Regions from separate parts of the Streptomyces sp. NPDC007971 genome, predicted to be linked through region 1. Evidence: riboswitches for the same ligand, from Rfam matches in the RefSeq annotation. Region 1 holds a riboswitch; each other region holds the start of a gene.

Region 1 (3,756 bases):
TCCGGCGCCCGACCAGCCAAGCCCACCCGAAGTCGGCGTCCGATCGGGTGGGCTCAGGCCGAAGTCGGCGTCCCACCAGCCAAGCCCGACCCGAAGTCGGCGCCCGGTCGGCTGGGCTCAGGCCGATGCCTCCGTGAGCTGCTTCAGCTCCTCGTCGGTCAGTCGCAGCTCCGCGACCTTCAGCAGTGCCGGAAGCTGTTCCGGGGTGCGTGCCGAGGCGATGGGGGCCGTCACCGTGGGCTGGGCGGCCAGCCAGGCGAGGGCGACCGTGGCCACGGGGGCCTCGTGGGCGGTGGCGATCTCGTCCAGGGCCGTGAGGACCCGCCGGCCGCGCTCGGACTGGAGGTGCCTCGCGGCCGCACCGGCGCGGGCGCTGTCGACCGTCGTACCGGGGCGGTACTTGCCGGTGAGGAAGCCGGAGGCGAGCGCGTAGTAGGGGACCGCCGCGAGGCCCGCGCGGGCGGCGACGTCCTGCAGCGGGCCCTCGTAGGTGTCGCGGGAGACCAGGTTGTAGTGGGGCTGGAGGGCGACGTAGCGGGCCAGGCCCTCGCGCTCGGAGAAGTCCAGAGAGGCCCGGAGCCGCTCGGGGGTGATGTTGGAGGCGGCGATCTGACGGACCTTGCCCGCCTTCACCAGGTCGTCAAGGGCGCCGATGATCTCCTCGACGGGGACCTCGGGCTTGTCGTAGTGGGTGTAGTAGAGGTCGATGTACTCGGTGTCCAGGCGGCGCAGGGAGGCGTCGGCAGCGGCCTTGATGTTGGCCGCGGACAGGCCCTGGTACTCCGGGTGCTGGCTGACCTTGGTCGCGATGACGACGTCGGAGCGGTTGCCGCGGGCCCTGACCCACTTGCCGATGATCGTCTCGGACTCGCCGCCCCTGTTGCCCTCGGCCCACGCCGAGTAGGCGTCGGCGGTGTCGACGAAGTTGCCGCCGGCGGCCGTGTAGGCGTCCAGGACGGCGAAGGAGGTGTCCTCGTCGGCGGTCCAGCCGAAGACGTTGCCGCCGAGGGCGAGCGGGAAGACGCGGAGGTCGGAGGAGCCGAGGGTGCGGCGTGAGGCATGGGAGTCGGTCATGTCCCGGTTCAACGATCACATCCGTCCCGTCCATTCCGCGATTGCTGCGAATGGTGGGGGCCGGACGACCGGCAGCCCTGACGTCGGGGGGTTGTCGTCAGGGCTGCCGGGGACCGGATGAGGGGGTACCGGGGACCGGATGAGAGGGTGCCGAGGCTCAGGCGTCCCGGCCGGTCAGGGGTTGAGGCCCTTGTCGCGCAGCCACGGCGCCGGGTCGATGCCGGTGGCCTGGCCGTTCGGGTGGACCTCCAGGTGGAGGTGAGGCCCGGTGACGTTGCCGGTGGCGCCGATGCGTCCGATGACGTCTCCGGTGCTGACCTTCTGGCCGACGGAGACGCCGATCGAGGACTGGTGGCAGAACCACAGCTCGGTGCCGTCGTCCAGGGTGAGGACGGTGCGGTAGCCGTAGGCGCCGGCCCAGCCCGCCTGGGTGATGGTGCCGCTGTGGATGGCCTTGATGAGGGTGCCGGTGGGAGCGGCGAAGTCGAGGCCGGTGTGGTAGCCGGAGGACCACATCGAGCCGGGCTGGCCGAAGGTGCCGGTGATCGTGTACGAGACGACCGGCAGCTTGTACTCCTTGGCCAGGGCGGCCAGGCGCTCCTCCTCGGCCTTCTTCTTCGCGGCGGCCTCGGCCTTCTCCTTGGCGGCCGCGGCCTTGTCGGCGGCTTCCTTCTGCGCCTTGGCGGCCGCGGCGGCGCTCTGCTTCTCGGCGTCGGCGAGGGCGGCGGCGGTGGCCTTGCTGTCGGCCTTGCTCTGCTGCTGCTCGGCCTGCGCCATGATCCGGTTGCGCAGGGCCTCGCCTGCGTTGCCGCTCCGGTCGCTGTCGGCGGAGGTCACCCCGACCTTGCTCAGCGTGGGCGTCGTGGCCTTGGCCGCGTCGGAGGCGGAGGAGTCGTCGAACAGGGAGCCGACGGAGGGCAGGTCGGGCATCGAGAGGGACACCGGCGGCTTGCCGGTGTGGGCGCTGGCCATCCCGCCCGCGCCGACGGCGGCTATCACGCCGACGCCGAGGACGGTGGAGCTGCGGGCGAGTCCGCCGCGCTGCTTGGCGACGCGGTGCCGGCCCCGCACCGGGCGGACGGAGTCCTCGGTGGGGTTCCATTCCTCCCAGGGGCCCTCGTCAGTGCGGTGGTCGCCGTAGCCGAAGGTCTCGGTCTCGCGCTGAGCCGGGATGAACGGGGCTTCTGGGGCAGGCCGGTTGGACGCCACGAAGGCGTGCTCCTTTCCTTCCTCCGCCTACCGGGTTAGCTGACGGGTTCGGAGCGGAAGGTCTCCTACGCGCGTAAACCGGCCGTGGACTCGCAAAGTTCACGACGGTGTCTGCGCGATTCACCCCAAGGTGGTGGTTCCCCGGTTCCCTTGCGGGATTCGGCACGTGCGCACGGAGCCGCCTCGGGTGACGGCTGGGACGACCGCGCTGCGTTATCGAACGTTAATAGACCCACCTGTGAGATTCCAAGCCGTTCGGCTTGATCATTAACGTTCTTCGACGCGGACGTACGGGGTATGACCGGGGGAAAACGGGCGAGTTGACCGACGTTCAGCAGTCACAGAGGCTTTGATGGTGACTCAGATGTTATGCGGAGGGCTGTCGTCCGGTCACTGTGGGTCATGGGAGCCGGAGCCGGCCGGTCAGGGCCGCCGTACGGCCAGCAGCGCCATGTCGTCCGTCGTCCCTCCCCCGGAGTGCCGGCGCACCTCCGTGGCCAGGCGGCCGAGCAGGGCGCCCGGGTCGGGGAAGCTGCGCCCGGTGAGCCGCCGGGCGGGATCGTAGAAACGGCCGTGGCCGTCGCGGGCCTCGGACAGGCCGTCGGTGTGGAGCAGCAGGGTGGCGCCGCCCGGGAAGCCGTACTCCGTCGCCCGGTCGGGCCACAGGCCCAGGTCGCCCATGCCGAGCGGCAGTGCGGGCTCGCACGGGACCAGGGTGCGCACGGTGCCGTCGTCGTGCAGCAGCAGCGGCGGCGGGTGGCCGCGGTTGACGATCCGTACGGCCCTTTCGCCGTGCGGGAGTTCGGCGAGGACGGCGGTCGTGAAGCCCTCGAAGGCGTCGAGCCCCTCCCGTCGCGTGCCCTCGCGGGCCAGGGCGCGCTCCAGCCGCTCGGCCACCGCCTCCAGCGTGGCCTCCTGCTCGGCGGCCTCCCGGAACGCCCCGATCACCACGGCGACGGCGGCGACGGCACCGATGCCCTTGCCGCGCACGTCCCCGACGATCAGCCGGACGCCGTGCGGGCTGTCCTGCACCGCGTACAGGTCGCCGCCGATGAACGCGTCCCGCTGGGCCGCCTCGTAGCGGGCCGCGATGTCGAAACCGGCGATACGGGCGGCGGGTTCGGGCAGGACGGCCCGCTGGGCGGCCACGGCGATCTCCCGGGCGGAGGCCAGCCGCTGGTCGCCGAGGCGTACGACCTGGTTGATGACGGCGGCCAGCACGGCGACCGTGGCCACCGTGAACACCTCGGTGAACGTGCCGGCGTCCGGGCGCAGGCCGTAGCCGGCGTGCACCGCGACGGTGGCGGCCAGGGAGGCGAGGCCGGTGAGCACCGTGGTGCGCAGCGAGGACAGGGGCGCGGCGATCAGCGGGGCGGCGGTGAAGAAGGGCACGGCGGTGAAGGCGCGCGGGGTGAGCAGGTCGTAGACGATCCCGCCGCCGATCAGCAGCGCGGGCAGGGCGCCGACCAGGGC
Region 2 (3,756 bases), on a different contig from region 1:
CCACGGCCACCGTGGTGGTCGTCGGCGACCTCACCGGTACCGACCTGGACGCGCTGCTCGCCGACACCCTGGGCGCCTGGACCGGCACCCCCGGCGAACCCCGGCCCGTGCCTGCGGTCAGCGCCGACGACACCGGCCGTGTCGTCATCGTGGACCGGCCCGGCGCCGTCCAGACCCAGCTGCTCATCGGCCGCATCGGCCCGGACCGGCACGACCGGGTGTGGCCCGCCCAGGTGCTCGGCACGTACTGCCTCGGCGGCACCCTCACCTCCCGCCTGGACCGGGTCCTGCGCGAGGAGAAGGGGTACACCTACGGGGTGCGCGCCTTCGGGCAGGTCCTGCGCTCCGCGCCGGACGGCACGGGTGCCTCGATGCTCGCCATCAGCGGCTCCGTGGACACTCCGAACACTGGTCCCGCGCTCGGGGACCTGTGGACGGTGCTGCGCACGCTCGCGGCGGACGGCCTGACCGACGCCGAGCGCGATGTGGCCGTGCAGAACCTCGTCGGGGTGGCGCCGCTGAAGTACGAGACCGCCGCCGCCGTCGCGAGCACCCTGGCGGACCAGGTCGAGCAGCACCTGCCCGACGACTTCCAGGCGACGCTGTATCAGCAGCTCGCCGCCACCGGCACGGTGGAGGCCACCGCGGCGGTCATCAACGCCTTCCCGGTGGACCGCATGGTGACGGTCCTCGTCGGCGACGCGGCCGAGATCAAGGCGCCGGTCGAGGCGCTCGGGATCGGTGAAGTCACCGTCGTGACGGCCGAGTAGCAGCCGCACGGCACCACGCGCGCGGGGCTCTGACGGCCGACGGGTCATCAGGGCCCCTTGCCGTGCGCCCGCCTTCTCCGGACGGCCGTGCGCCCGCCTTCTCCGGACGGCCGTGCGCCCGCCTTCTCCGGATGTCCGAATTGAGGCAGAGCTGCCTGTCTGCCCTGTGGGATGTACTACAAAAACGCGGATCCGTTTGGGGATCGAAAGTCGGGCCGCTTAGCGTCGTCCGGGCTGTTCGTCAGGCAGTGCGCCGCACCCGCGGCACCGGACAGTCATCGCCGAGTCCCCGTACGGCGCGAGCCAGGGGAGCCGGGGACCCACCGCAGTCCCTGGGGTGAATCGGACGCCCGCGCGCGAGCGAGGGGGTCCGTAGGAGACCTTCCTGCTCCGAACCCGTCAGCTAACCCGGTAGGCGAGAGGGAAGGAAAGGACCAGCCACTTCATGGCGTTCACAGGCGCCACCGGGAAGCACCGCAGGCCCGGCCGGGTCAGGCGCACCTCCACCCGGGCGGCCGGCATCGCGGCCCTCACCGGAACCGGTGTCATCGGTACCCTCGCTGCCACGCCGGCGCTCGCCGCCGCCGACAGCCCCGCCGAGCAGACCGGCCTCACCCCGGTCATCACCGTGAGCGACTCGCTCGCGGAGCAGATCGACGAGCAGGCCACCGCCCAGAAGGAGGCCGCCGAGCAGAAGGCGGCCGAGGAGGCCGCGGCCAAGGCCGCCGCCGAGAAGGCCAGGAAGGACCGCGAGGCCCGGGCACGCGCCGCCCGTGACGCCGAGCGCAAGCGCCTGAACGCCTTCGTGGCCCCGATCGCGAACTCCTACGTCTCCACCGGCTACAAGACCGGCGGCTCCCTGTGGTCCTCCGGTTCGCACACCGGCATCGACTTCCACGCGGCCAGCGGCACGACCGTCCACGCGGCCGGCGCCGGCACCGTCGTCTCCACCGGCTGGGGCGGCGCCTACGGCAACCAGATCGTGATCCGGATGGCGGACGGCATGTACACCCAGTACGGCCATCTGTCGTCCATCGGCGTCACCGTGGGCCAGAAGGTCACCCCGGGCCAGCAGATCGGCCTGTCCGGCGCGACCGGCAACGTCACCGGACCGCATCTGCACTTCGAGGCCCGTACGAGCCCCGACTACGGCTCGGACATCGACCCGGTCGCCTACCTCCGCAAGCACGGCGTGAACGTCTGACCCCGGCGGCCACCCCGTGCCCGTCCGACCCCCGGCGGCCACGGCTCTACCGTCCGACCCCCGGCAGGCACGGCGTGACCGTCCGGCCCCTGGCAAGTACGGCGTGATCGCCGGACACCCGGCACGCACGGTGTGAGTGTCCGAGACCAGCCCAAGCCCCGGCTCACGAGCCGGGGCTTTCGCTGTTTTTCACTGCGCCGACAGCACCCGCTGTCCAAAAAATATCCATGGATTCCGGCCCGCCGTCGGAAATTCCGGCGCATTGCAATAGAGTCACGGAACACACGTCCATCGTCGACGTTTCACGGGGATTAAGACGGAGGTCGGTCATGCGTGTTCCGGCGCAGTCGGTGTGCACGGCGATCCGGGACGACATCGTCGCCGGTGTCCACGAGCGCGGCAGCCGCCTCACCGAGGAAGTCCTGGCCCGTCGCTACGGCGTCTCGCGCGTCCCCGTCCGCGAGGCGCTGCGCACCCTGGAGGCGGAGGGGTTCGTGGTGACCCGGCGGCACGCGGGTGCCTGTGTGGCCGAGCCGACCGAGCAGGAGGCCGCGGACCTGCTGGAGATGCGCGTGCTGCTGGAGCCCCTCGGCGCCTCCCGGGCCGCCCAGCGGCGCACCGAGGCCCATCTCAAGGTGCTGCGCGGTCTGGTCCGGCTGGGCCAGGAGCGGGCCAGGCACGGCAGCAGCGAGGATCTGCGCTCGCTGGGCGGATGGTTCCACGAGACACTCGCGCAGGCCTCGGGCAGTTCCTCGCTGACCTCGGTACTGACCCAGCTGCGGCACAAGATCGCCTGGATGTACACCGTGGAGGCACTGCCGAGCCCGGTGGATCTGTGGGCGGAGCGCGGCGCCATCGTGGACGCGGTGGCGCGCGGCGACGGCGAGCGCGCGCGGGCGATCACGGCGCTCCACGCCGAGCGCGCGACGGCCGCGCACCGGCTGCGATTCCCCTCACAGGGGGACCACGCGGAGCGCGTGAGGAATTCGCAACATGCTGTAAACATGCCGAGCCTGCGGCATTAACACGGGCGCCGTATACAAAGAGGAGATATTCGGCGGACGTGCATTTCCGCTGCCTTTTTCTCGGCGCCTCGTGAATTCGCGACCGTGCACCGTTCGTGCGGCCGCGGTGAATTCATCCGGCCGCCCACGCCCAAACCTTCCGCCGCTCACGCCCAAGCCTCCCGCCGCTCACGCCCAAGGCTCCGGTCGGCCATGCGCAGCGCTCCGGCTGTCCCGCCCAGGACGCAGCGGCCCGACAACGCGGAAGCCGCGCCGCCCGGAAAGGGCGACGCGGCTTCCGCGTACGGCTCAGACGGTCTCGGGCAGCTCTTCCAAGCCCTCGGCGACCAGCTTGGCCAGACGGTCCAGGGCGGCCTCGGCGCCCTCGGCGTCGGAGGCGAGGACGATCTCCTCGCCGCCCTGGGCGCCCAGGCCCAGAACGGCGAGCATGGAGGCCGCGTTGACGGGGTTGCCGTCGGCCTTGGCGATCGTCACGGGAATACCGGAGGCCGTCGCGGCCCGGACGAAGATGGAGGCGGGGCGGGCGTGGAGACCCTCGGCCCAGCCGACGTTGACGCGGCGCTCAGCCATGTGTTGCTGCCCTTCACTGTTCAGGGTTGTCTAGACCAGTTTCCCATATCGCGAAGCGTGCCCGGAGCGGGCCTTCGTCCTGCCCCGGTGTGTCGCCGGACCGCGGCCTCGGTCCGGCCTTCGTCCTCCACAGACTGCCTCGCGCCGTTGTCGTACGCGAGCCGTACTCTGGGGCCCATGCAGAGCC
Region 3 (3,756 bases), on a different contig from region 1:
TTGTGATCTTCACGTGATCTACGCGGCATTAACTTGTGACAAGTGATCGTCTGCCTATACGTTCACCCATCAGCGTGGCGCCCAGCTTCACCTGCCACGCCGGTCCCGTTGTCGCACGAAAGGCTTCCGCATGCTCACCGGGAACGGTCGTCACCGTCGCCCCCGCCAGGCTCCGGCTCTCCTCGTCGCGGCCGGAGTGACCGGCTCCGCCATCGCCATCCCGCTCCTCGGCGCCGCGAGCGCCAACGCGGCCGACGGCACCACATGGGACAAGGTGGCCCAGTGCGAGAGCGGGGGTTCGTGGAGCGCGGACAACGGCAACGGGTACTACGGCGGCCTGCAGATATCCCAGGACGACTGGAACGCGTACGGCGGCTCGGAGTACGCCTACAGCGCCGACCAGGCCAGCCGTTCGCAGCAGATAGCCGTCGCCGAGAAGATCCTTGCCGACCGGGGCACCACCCCGTGGGCCACCTGCGCCCTGCTCTCCGGCCTGACCTCCAACTCCGGCTCCGTGAACGTCGACACGGGCCTCGGCGACTCCGACGCGCAGGGCTCCGACGCGCAGGGCTCCGACGCGCAGGGTTCGGACGCGCAGGGCTCCGACGCGCAGGGCTCGGACGCCCAGGGCTCCGACCACTCCTCCCAGTCCAAGCACTCGTCCGACTCCGGCGATTCTTCCGACTCTTCCGGTCTGCCGGATTCATCGTCTTCGTCGCCCTCGTCCGATTCCTCCTCGGGTGCGCACGCCAAGCCGTCCCCGAGCACCGGTAAGCAAGCCGGTTCCGATGGCTCCGACAAGACCGATGAAACCCCCAAGTCCGACAAATCCTCCTCGCCCGGCTCTCAGGGCGAGCAGGGGGGCGACTCGCCCACCGCGGACCCCGCCGGAGAAGACCCGGACAATTCCGGGCAGATCGATGGCTCTTGGAGCCTGGTCGACACCGGCGCGCTCAGCAGCGGCGGACGTCACCGCGGCGGGAGCGCGGACGAAAGCGCGACCACAGACGGTCGGAGCGATGCCTCCTTGGGCCGTCACGCCTCCCGTGACGCGAGCACCTACACCGTTCGTGAGGGCGACACCCTCGTCTCCATCGCCGACTCCCTTGACGTCGACGGCGGATGGTGCGGCCTGTATGCCGAGAACAAGAAGGCCATCGGCGCCGACCCGAACGACATCACTCCCGGTCAGACCCTGAATATCGGTGCGGAAAAGGGCGGAAAGTAGCGGGAGTTGGCGCCCCGCTTCATGCCTAATGTCCGGTTTGGCGAAAGTGTGGGATGAGTCTCAGAAGCCCTGATCGTCTTTGAAATTCCGCCGAGCGCATGGCTACGGTCGAGGCCGCTCGTCACCACGAGCCCCGGCAGTCGCAACGCCGAGTCCTGCCAGCGGTTGCCCGGGAACAGTCGTCGCGTCATGCGCCGTAGGCAGGAGCGGGGGACCCAAGGTAAGTGCCGGGCCCGGCAGTTGAGACTGCTGGAACCGGCTGGGGGTGAAGCCGTGCCTCTCCAGGAGGTGCGGCCGGGCAACTCAACCGGCCCGAACCCGACAGCTCACCTCGCAGGCGTCGGTGAGGGGATCGATCCATGCTGTTTTCCGGCAAGGGCAAGCACCGTCGTCCGTCCAAGGCCACCCGGGTCATCGCGCTCGCCGGTGTCACCGGCGCCGTCGTCGCCGCCCCGCTGATGGCGGCCGGCAACGCCTCCGCCGCCACCGCCTCCGAGTGGGACGCGGTCGCCCAGTGCGAGGCCGGCGGCAACTGGTCCATCAACACCGGCAACGGCTACTACGGCGGCCTGCAGTTCTCCGCCTCCACCTGGGCCGCGTACGGCGGCACCGCCTACGCCGCGCAGGCCAACCAGGCCACCAAGGCGCAGCAGATAGCCGTCGCCGAGAAGGTCCTCGCCGCCCAGGGCAAGGGCGCCTGGCCGGTGTGCGGCACGGGGCTGTCCAGCACCCCCTACGGCGGCTCCGCCCCCACCACCGAGTCGAAGAGCGCCCCGGCGAAGCCCGCCCCGGCGAAGCCCGCCGCGCCGAGCACGACCTCGCGCTCCACCGACACGCAGGCCGCCTCCCGCTCGGCCGAGCGCCCGGCCCCGAGCAAGACCGTCACCACCCCGACCGGCAAGAAGGTCAAGAAGGGCGACGGCGAGTACAAGGTCGTCAAGGGCGACACCCTCAGCACCATCGCCGAGAAGCACGGCGTCAAGGGCGGCTGGCAGAAGCTGTTCGAGCTGAACAAGGACATCGTCGAGGACGCCAACCTCATCTACCCGGGTCAGCAGCTGCACCTGAAGTGACACCGGGTTCCCACCGGAACCACAGCGCTCTCACAAGGCCGGCCCCCATTCCGAAGGCCTCGTGAGGGTCACCCCCCGTCCCCACGGGCTCCCCGCCCCGGCGCGTGTTCCCCCGTACGCGCCGGGGCGGGGTTGTTTGTTCTCCCGGCCCGGCTCGCCGCTCCGTTTCCCCACTCTTCAGCCGGACCTCATCCGGAAGCCTCTTTGTTCCGAGGGTGAACAATAGGTACCGTCTCCCTGTCCACGGGGCGGTCGGTCGATGGCCGACGCCCCCGGGACGGTTAGGCTCTAGTCGCAAGGCGCACCCGCCCCGCACAACCAGCGTCACATCCATGAAGGAGATGCTCGTGCCGTCCATCGACGTCGTCGTAGCCCGGGAAATCCTGGACTCCCGAGGCAACCCCACGGTCGAGGTCGAGGTCGGCCTCGACGACGGCAGCACGGGTCGTGCCGCCGTCCCGTCCGGCGCCTCCACCGGTGCCTTCGAGGCCATCGAGCTGCGCGACGGTGACCCGAACCGCTACCAGGGCAAGGGCGTGGAGAAGGCCGTCCTCGCCGTCATCGAGCAGATCGGCCCGGAGCTGGTCGGCTACGACGCCACCGAGCAGCGCCTGATCGACCAGGCCATGTTCGACCTGGACGCCACCGACAACAAGGGCTCCCTCGGCGCCAACGCCATCCTGGGTGTCTCCCTCGCCGTCGCCCACGCCGCCTCCGAGGCCAGCGACCTGCCGCTCTTCCGCTACCTGGGCGGCCCGAACGCGCACCTGCTGCCGGTGCCGATGATGAACATCCTGAACGGCGGCTCGCACGCCGACTCCAACGTGGACATCCAGGAGTTCATGATCGCCCCGATCGGCGCGGAGTCCTTCTCCGAGGCCCTGCGCTGGGGCACCGAGGTCTACCACACCCTCAAGAAGGTCCTGAAGAGCAAGGGCCTGTCCACCGGTCTCGGCGACGAGGGCGGCTTCGCCCCGAACCTCGGCTCCAACCGCGAGGCCCTCGACCTCATCCTCGAGGCCGTCAAGCAGGCCGGCTACGTCCCCGGCGAGCAGATCGCGCTCGCGCTCGACGTCGCCGCGTCCGAGTTCTACAAGGACGGCAAGTACGAGTTCGAGGGCAAGTCCCGCTCGGCCGCCGAGATGACCGAGTACTACGAGGAACTGGTGGCGGCCTACCCGCTCGTCTCCATCGAGGACCCGCTGTTCGAGGACGACTGGGCCGGCTGGAAGGTCATCACCGACAAGCTCGGCGACAAGGTCCAGCTGGTCGGCGACGACCTGTTCGTCACCAACCCGGAGCGTCTGGCCCGCGGCATCGAGGAGGGCACCGCCAACGCCCTGCTGGTCAAGGTCAACCAGATCGGCTCGCTGACCGAGACCCTGGACGCCGTGGAGCTGGCCCAGCGCAACGGCTTCAAGTGCATGATGTCCCACCGCTCCGGCGAGACCGAGG
Region 4 (3,756 bases), on a different contig from region 1:
CGCAGCCACCCCCACCACCGCGACCGGGACCACGTACCGGGCGGCCTTGCGGCGTCCGGAGCGCAGGTCCTCGTCCTGTACGGCGCCCGCTGCGTCGTCGGATTCGTACGGTGCCATCTGTGCCTTACCTCCGTCGTCGGCGGCGGCTGTCCCCACGCTGGTCCACCTGAGCCGCCATTCTCACCCGAATCGGTGAGGAGTGGTGATTTCCGTGGTCTCCATCTGACCAAATCGGCCGCGCGGAAGCGTCAGACCTCGGAGCCAACTCCGTGTACGCCTGCGGTATGACACATCAGGGCGGCGTCTCCCCCGACCCGTAGGGGTCGTGCGCAAGACGCCGCCCTCACACTCGTTGGGGACAGGCCGCACCGGGCCGGCCGGCCCGGTGCACCACCGGGGTCAGCCGGCCCGGTGCACCACCGCGTCGCACAGCTCGGTCAGCGACGCCTTGGCGTCGCACTCCGGCAGCGGGGCCAGCGCGGCCCGCGCCTCCTCCGCGTACCGGACGGTGTCCCGGCGGGCCTGCTCCAGGGCGGGGTGCGCGCGCAGGGCGGTGAGCGCCTCGGCGTGCCGGGCGTCGTCGCTGAGGTCGGAGTCCAGCAGCTCGCACAGCGCGAGGTCCTCGGGCAGGCCGAGGCGGGCGGCCCGCTCGCGCAGCCGGAGCACGGGCAGCGTCGGGATGCCCTCGCGCAGGTCGGTTCCCGGGGTCTTGCCGGACTCGCGCGAGTCGGAGGCGATGTCCAGGACGTCGTCCGCGAGCTGGAAGGCGACCCCGAGCCGCTCGCCGTACTGGGTGAGCACGTCGACGACCGTCTCGTCGGCGCCGGACATCATCGCGCCGAACCGGCACGAGACCGCCACCAGCGATCCCGTCTTGCCACCGAGCACGTCCAGGTAGTGCTCGACCGGATCGCGGCCGTCCGAGGGACCCGCGGTCTCCAGGATCTGCCCGGTGACCAGCCTCTCGAACGCGAGGGCCTGCACCCGCACCGCCTCGGGGCCGAGGTCGGCGAGGATCTGGGAGGCGCGCGCGAAGAGGAAGTCGCCGGTGAGGACCGCGACCGAATTGCCCCAGCGCGTGTTGGCACTGTCCACACCGCGCCGCACGGCCGCCTCGTCCATGACGTCGTCGTGGTACAGCGTGGCCAGATGGGTCAGCTCCACGACGACGGCCGACGGTACGACGCCGGGCGCGTACGGGTCGCCGAACTGCGCCGCGAGCATCACGAGCAGCGGCCGGAACCGCTTCCCACCGGCCCGTACGAGGTGCTGCGCGGCCTCCGTGATGAACGGGACCTCGCTCTTGGTGGCTTCGAGCAAGCCTTCCTCGACAGCCGCCAATCCGGCCTGGACATCGGCTTCCAGAGCCTGGTCCCGCACGCTCAGCCCGAACGGCCCGACGACGGTCACGAGGGGTCTCCTGTCTGCTGGTGTCTGCTGGCGGTTACACGGTTTGTCGATAGGTCGTTGCCATCACTCAAGTCAGCGTATCCGGTCCTGTTTCGATCACCGATAGCGCCCACCGGTCCAGCCCGGGCCCTATCGGATCACGACCGGTATGTTCCTGATCATCTGATAAGGACAGATATCCATTGACTTAACAGGATCCCGTCCGTTTTGTCGCGAACCGTGCCGTGAGCGAATTACTCCTTTTGCAGCACGCCCAGCGAATCCCTCTAATCCCTCATGTCTGATTTGATACAGTTTGCCATTTCGTGAGTTGGGTCACGTGGGCCTCCATATCCAGCCAGCGGGAACAAACGGCGTTTCCCCTTGCCGTACCGGCCAGTTGAGGATTGGCAACAGCAAAGGATCAAGTACCCCATACGGGACAGACCAAGGTCAACTGGCGCGTTGGGTGAATCAGGTACTTGTTCCGGACATCTGCTCTCGCATAGCTTCCGGCACGTCAGGCGGACGCCGAATCCTGCCGCGTCTGACATCACCCATCGACGAACTCATTCGTACGGCAGGAGCGGGGGAACCCAGGTAAGCCGCCGGACCGGCCGGCACATGCGCAACTGCACATGTCGTCACCGGAACGGCTAGGGGTGTAGTCGTGCCTCCCAGGAGGCGCGGCCGGGCAGCTCCCCGAGCCCGAACCCGACAGCTCACCTCGCAGGCGACGGAGAGGGACCACGCCATGCCTGCTGCCGCTCAGCACCTCCGCACCCGCACCGACCGCCTCGTGCGCACGCTCGCCGTCGCGGGCACGGGTGCTGTCGTACTCGCCCTTCCTCTCTTCGGCGCGACCACCGCCTCCGCCGCCACCCCCACGGCCACCACGCCGTCCACCACGCTCGCCGGGTACCCGAACAACCTCGACGGCTGGATCCGCGAATCGCTCGCGATCATGGCCGAGAAGCACATCCCGGGCACCTACAACGGCATCCACCGCAACATCATCCGCGAGTCCTCGGGCAACCCGAACGCCATCAACCTGTGGGACTCCAACGCCGCCAAGGGCATACCGTCCAAGGGCCTGCTCCAGGTGATCGACCCGACGTTCAACGCGTACCACGTGGCCGGAACGTCCTTCGACATCTACGACCCGGTCGCGAACATCACCGCCGCCTGCAACTACGCGGCCGCCCGCTACGGGTCGATGGACAACGTCAACGGCGCCTACTGACGAGCGCCCGCGGCGGGCCCCGCTGGTCCCGGTCAGCCGGCCGGGAACAGCCTTTCGAGGACGACGGCGATGCCGTCGTCCTCGTTCGTCAGGGTGACCTCGTCGGCGACGGCCTTGAGCTCGGGGTGGGCGTTGGCCATGGCGACGCCGTGCGCGGCCCAGTCGAACATCGGGATGTCGTTGGGCATGTCTCCGAAGGCGAGGGCCCGGCCGGCGGGGATCCCCAGGTGGTCGGCGGCCAGCGCCAGCCCCGTCGCCTTGGTGACACCGCAGGGCTGGAGTTCCACGGTCCCGGGCCCCGACATCGTGACCGTCGCCAGCGAGCCCACCGCCGAACGCGCGACCGCCGCCAACTCGTCGTCGGACAGCGCGTGATGGCGCAACAGCACCTTACTGATGGGCTCGCACCACAGGTCGTCGCGGCGGCCGACCCGCACGGCGGGCAGGGTCGGGTGCGGCATCAGATACCCCGGCTCGATCAGCGTCAGCCCGTCCACGCCGTCCTGGTCGACGGCGGCACAGACCTGCCCCACCTCGGCCTCGATCTTGCCGAGCGCGGTCTCGGCGAGTTCCCGGTCCAGGCGCACCGACCACAGCAGACGGTCGGCTCCGGCGTCGTAGACCTGCGCGCCCTGCCCGCACACCGCGAGCCCCGTGCACCCGAGGTCCTCCAGCAGGGGCCGCACCCGGGGGGCCGGGCGGCCCGTCACCACCAGATGCCGGGCCCCGGATCGCACCGCCCTCGCGAGCGCGGCCAGCGACCGGTCGGAGACGGTGTCGTCACCGCGCAGCAGTGTCCCGTCCAGGTCCGTGGCGATCAGTGCGTAAGCGGGGGGTGCGGCCATGATCAGAGAATACGGACAGTGCGGCCCACCGACTCACCCTGCTGTTCCCGTACTTGTCTGCTTCTCACCCCCAAGTGGTGCCCGCGGGCTCCTTGATGGTGGTGTTGATCCGGTTGAACATGTTGGTGAGCGAGACGGTGAGGATCAGCGCGGAGAGCTGCTTCTCGTCGAAGTGGTCGGCCACTTCGTCCCACAGCGCGTCCGGCACCGGCTCCTCGCAGCGGTCGGCGAGCCGCGTGACCCGCTCGGCCAGCTGCAGCGCCGCGCGCTCGGCCTCGG

What was found. A riboswitch is a leader RNA that binds a small molecule or an ion and turns the genes downstream of it on or off. The one in region 1 is predicted to bind cyclic di-AMP.
Region 2: it holds a riboswitch for cyclic di-AMP, as region 1 does, so the genes downstream of both, ACFZCP_RS28400 (peptidoglycan DD-metalloendopeptidase family protein) here and ACFZCP_RS24870 (peptidoglycan DD-metalloendopeptidase family protein) in region 1, are expected to answer to the same signal.
Region 3: it holds a riboswitch for cyclic di-AMP, as region 1 does, so the genes downstream of both, ACFZCP_RS06375 (transglycosylase family protein) here and ACFZCP_RS24870 (peptidoglycan DD-metalloendopeptidase family protein) in region 1, are expected to answer to the same signal.
Region 4: it holds a riboswitch for cyclic di-AMP, as region 1 does, so the genes downstream of both, ACFZCP_RS27285 (transglycosylase SLT domain-containing protein) here and ACFZCP_RS24870 (peptidoglycan DD-metalloendopeptidase family protein) in region 1, are expected to answer to the same signal.

The regions. Positions count from the first base shown of each region.
Region 1 covers NZ_JBIBJK010000011.1:308,989-312,744, reverse strand. The annotation lists gene ACFZCP_RS24875 (aldo/keto reductase) at 118-1,074, opposite strand; gene ACFZCP_RS24870 (peptidoglycan DD-metalloendopeptidase family protein) at 1,249-2,283, opposite strand; cyclic di-AMP (ydaO/yuaA leader) riboswitch at 2,291-2,458, opposite strand; gene ACFZCP_RS24865 (SpoIIE family protein phosphatase) at 2,707-3,756, opposite strand, start outside.
Region 2 covers NZ_JBIBJK010000014.1:141,648-145,403, forward strand. The annotation lists gene ACFZCP_RS28395 (insulinase family protein) at 1-770, shown strand, start outside; cyclic di-AMP (ydaO/yuaA leader) riboswitch at 1,040-1,203, shown strand; gene ACFZCP_RS28400 (peptidoglycan DD-metalloendopeptidase family protein) at 1,216-1,974, shown strand; gene ACFZCP_RS28405 (hypothetical protein) at 2,138-2,305, opposite strand; gene ACFZCP_RS28410 (FCD domain-containing protein) at 2,304-2,999, shown strand; gene ACFZCP_RS28415 (HPr family phosphocarrier protein) at 3,288-3,569, opposite strand; gene ACFZCP_RS28420 (GNAT family N-acetyltransferase) at 3,747-3,756, shown strand, end outside.
Region 3 covers NZ_JBIBJK010000002.1:566,627-570,382, forward strand. The annotation lists gene ACFZCP_RS06370 (transglycosylase family protein) at 131-1,228, shown strand; cyclic di-AMP (ydaO/yuaA leader) riboswitch at 1,411-1,583, shown strand; gene ACFZCP_RS06375 (transglycosylase family protein) at 1,588-2,301, shown strand; gene eno (phosphopyruvate hydratase) at 2,643-3,756, shown strand, end outside.
Region 4 covers NZ_JBIBJK010000013.1:190,945-194,700, reverse strand. The annotation lists gene ACFZCP_RS27295 (outer membrane lipoprotein carrier protein LolA) at 1-117, opposite strand, end outside; gene ACFZCP_RS27290 (polyprenyl synthetase family protein) at 400-1,410, opposite strand; cyclic di-AMP (ydaO/yuaA leader) riboswitch at 1,941-2,140, shown strand; gene ACFZCP_RS27285 (transglycosylase SLT domain-containing protein) at 2,144-2,632, shown strand; gene ACFZCP_RS27280 (HAD family hydrolase) at 2,665-3,477, opposite strand; gene ACFZCP_RS27275 (carboxymuconolactone decarboxylase family protein) at 3,542-3,756, opposite strand, start outside.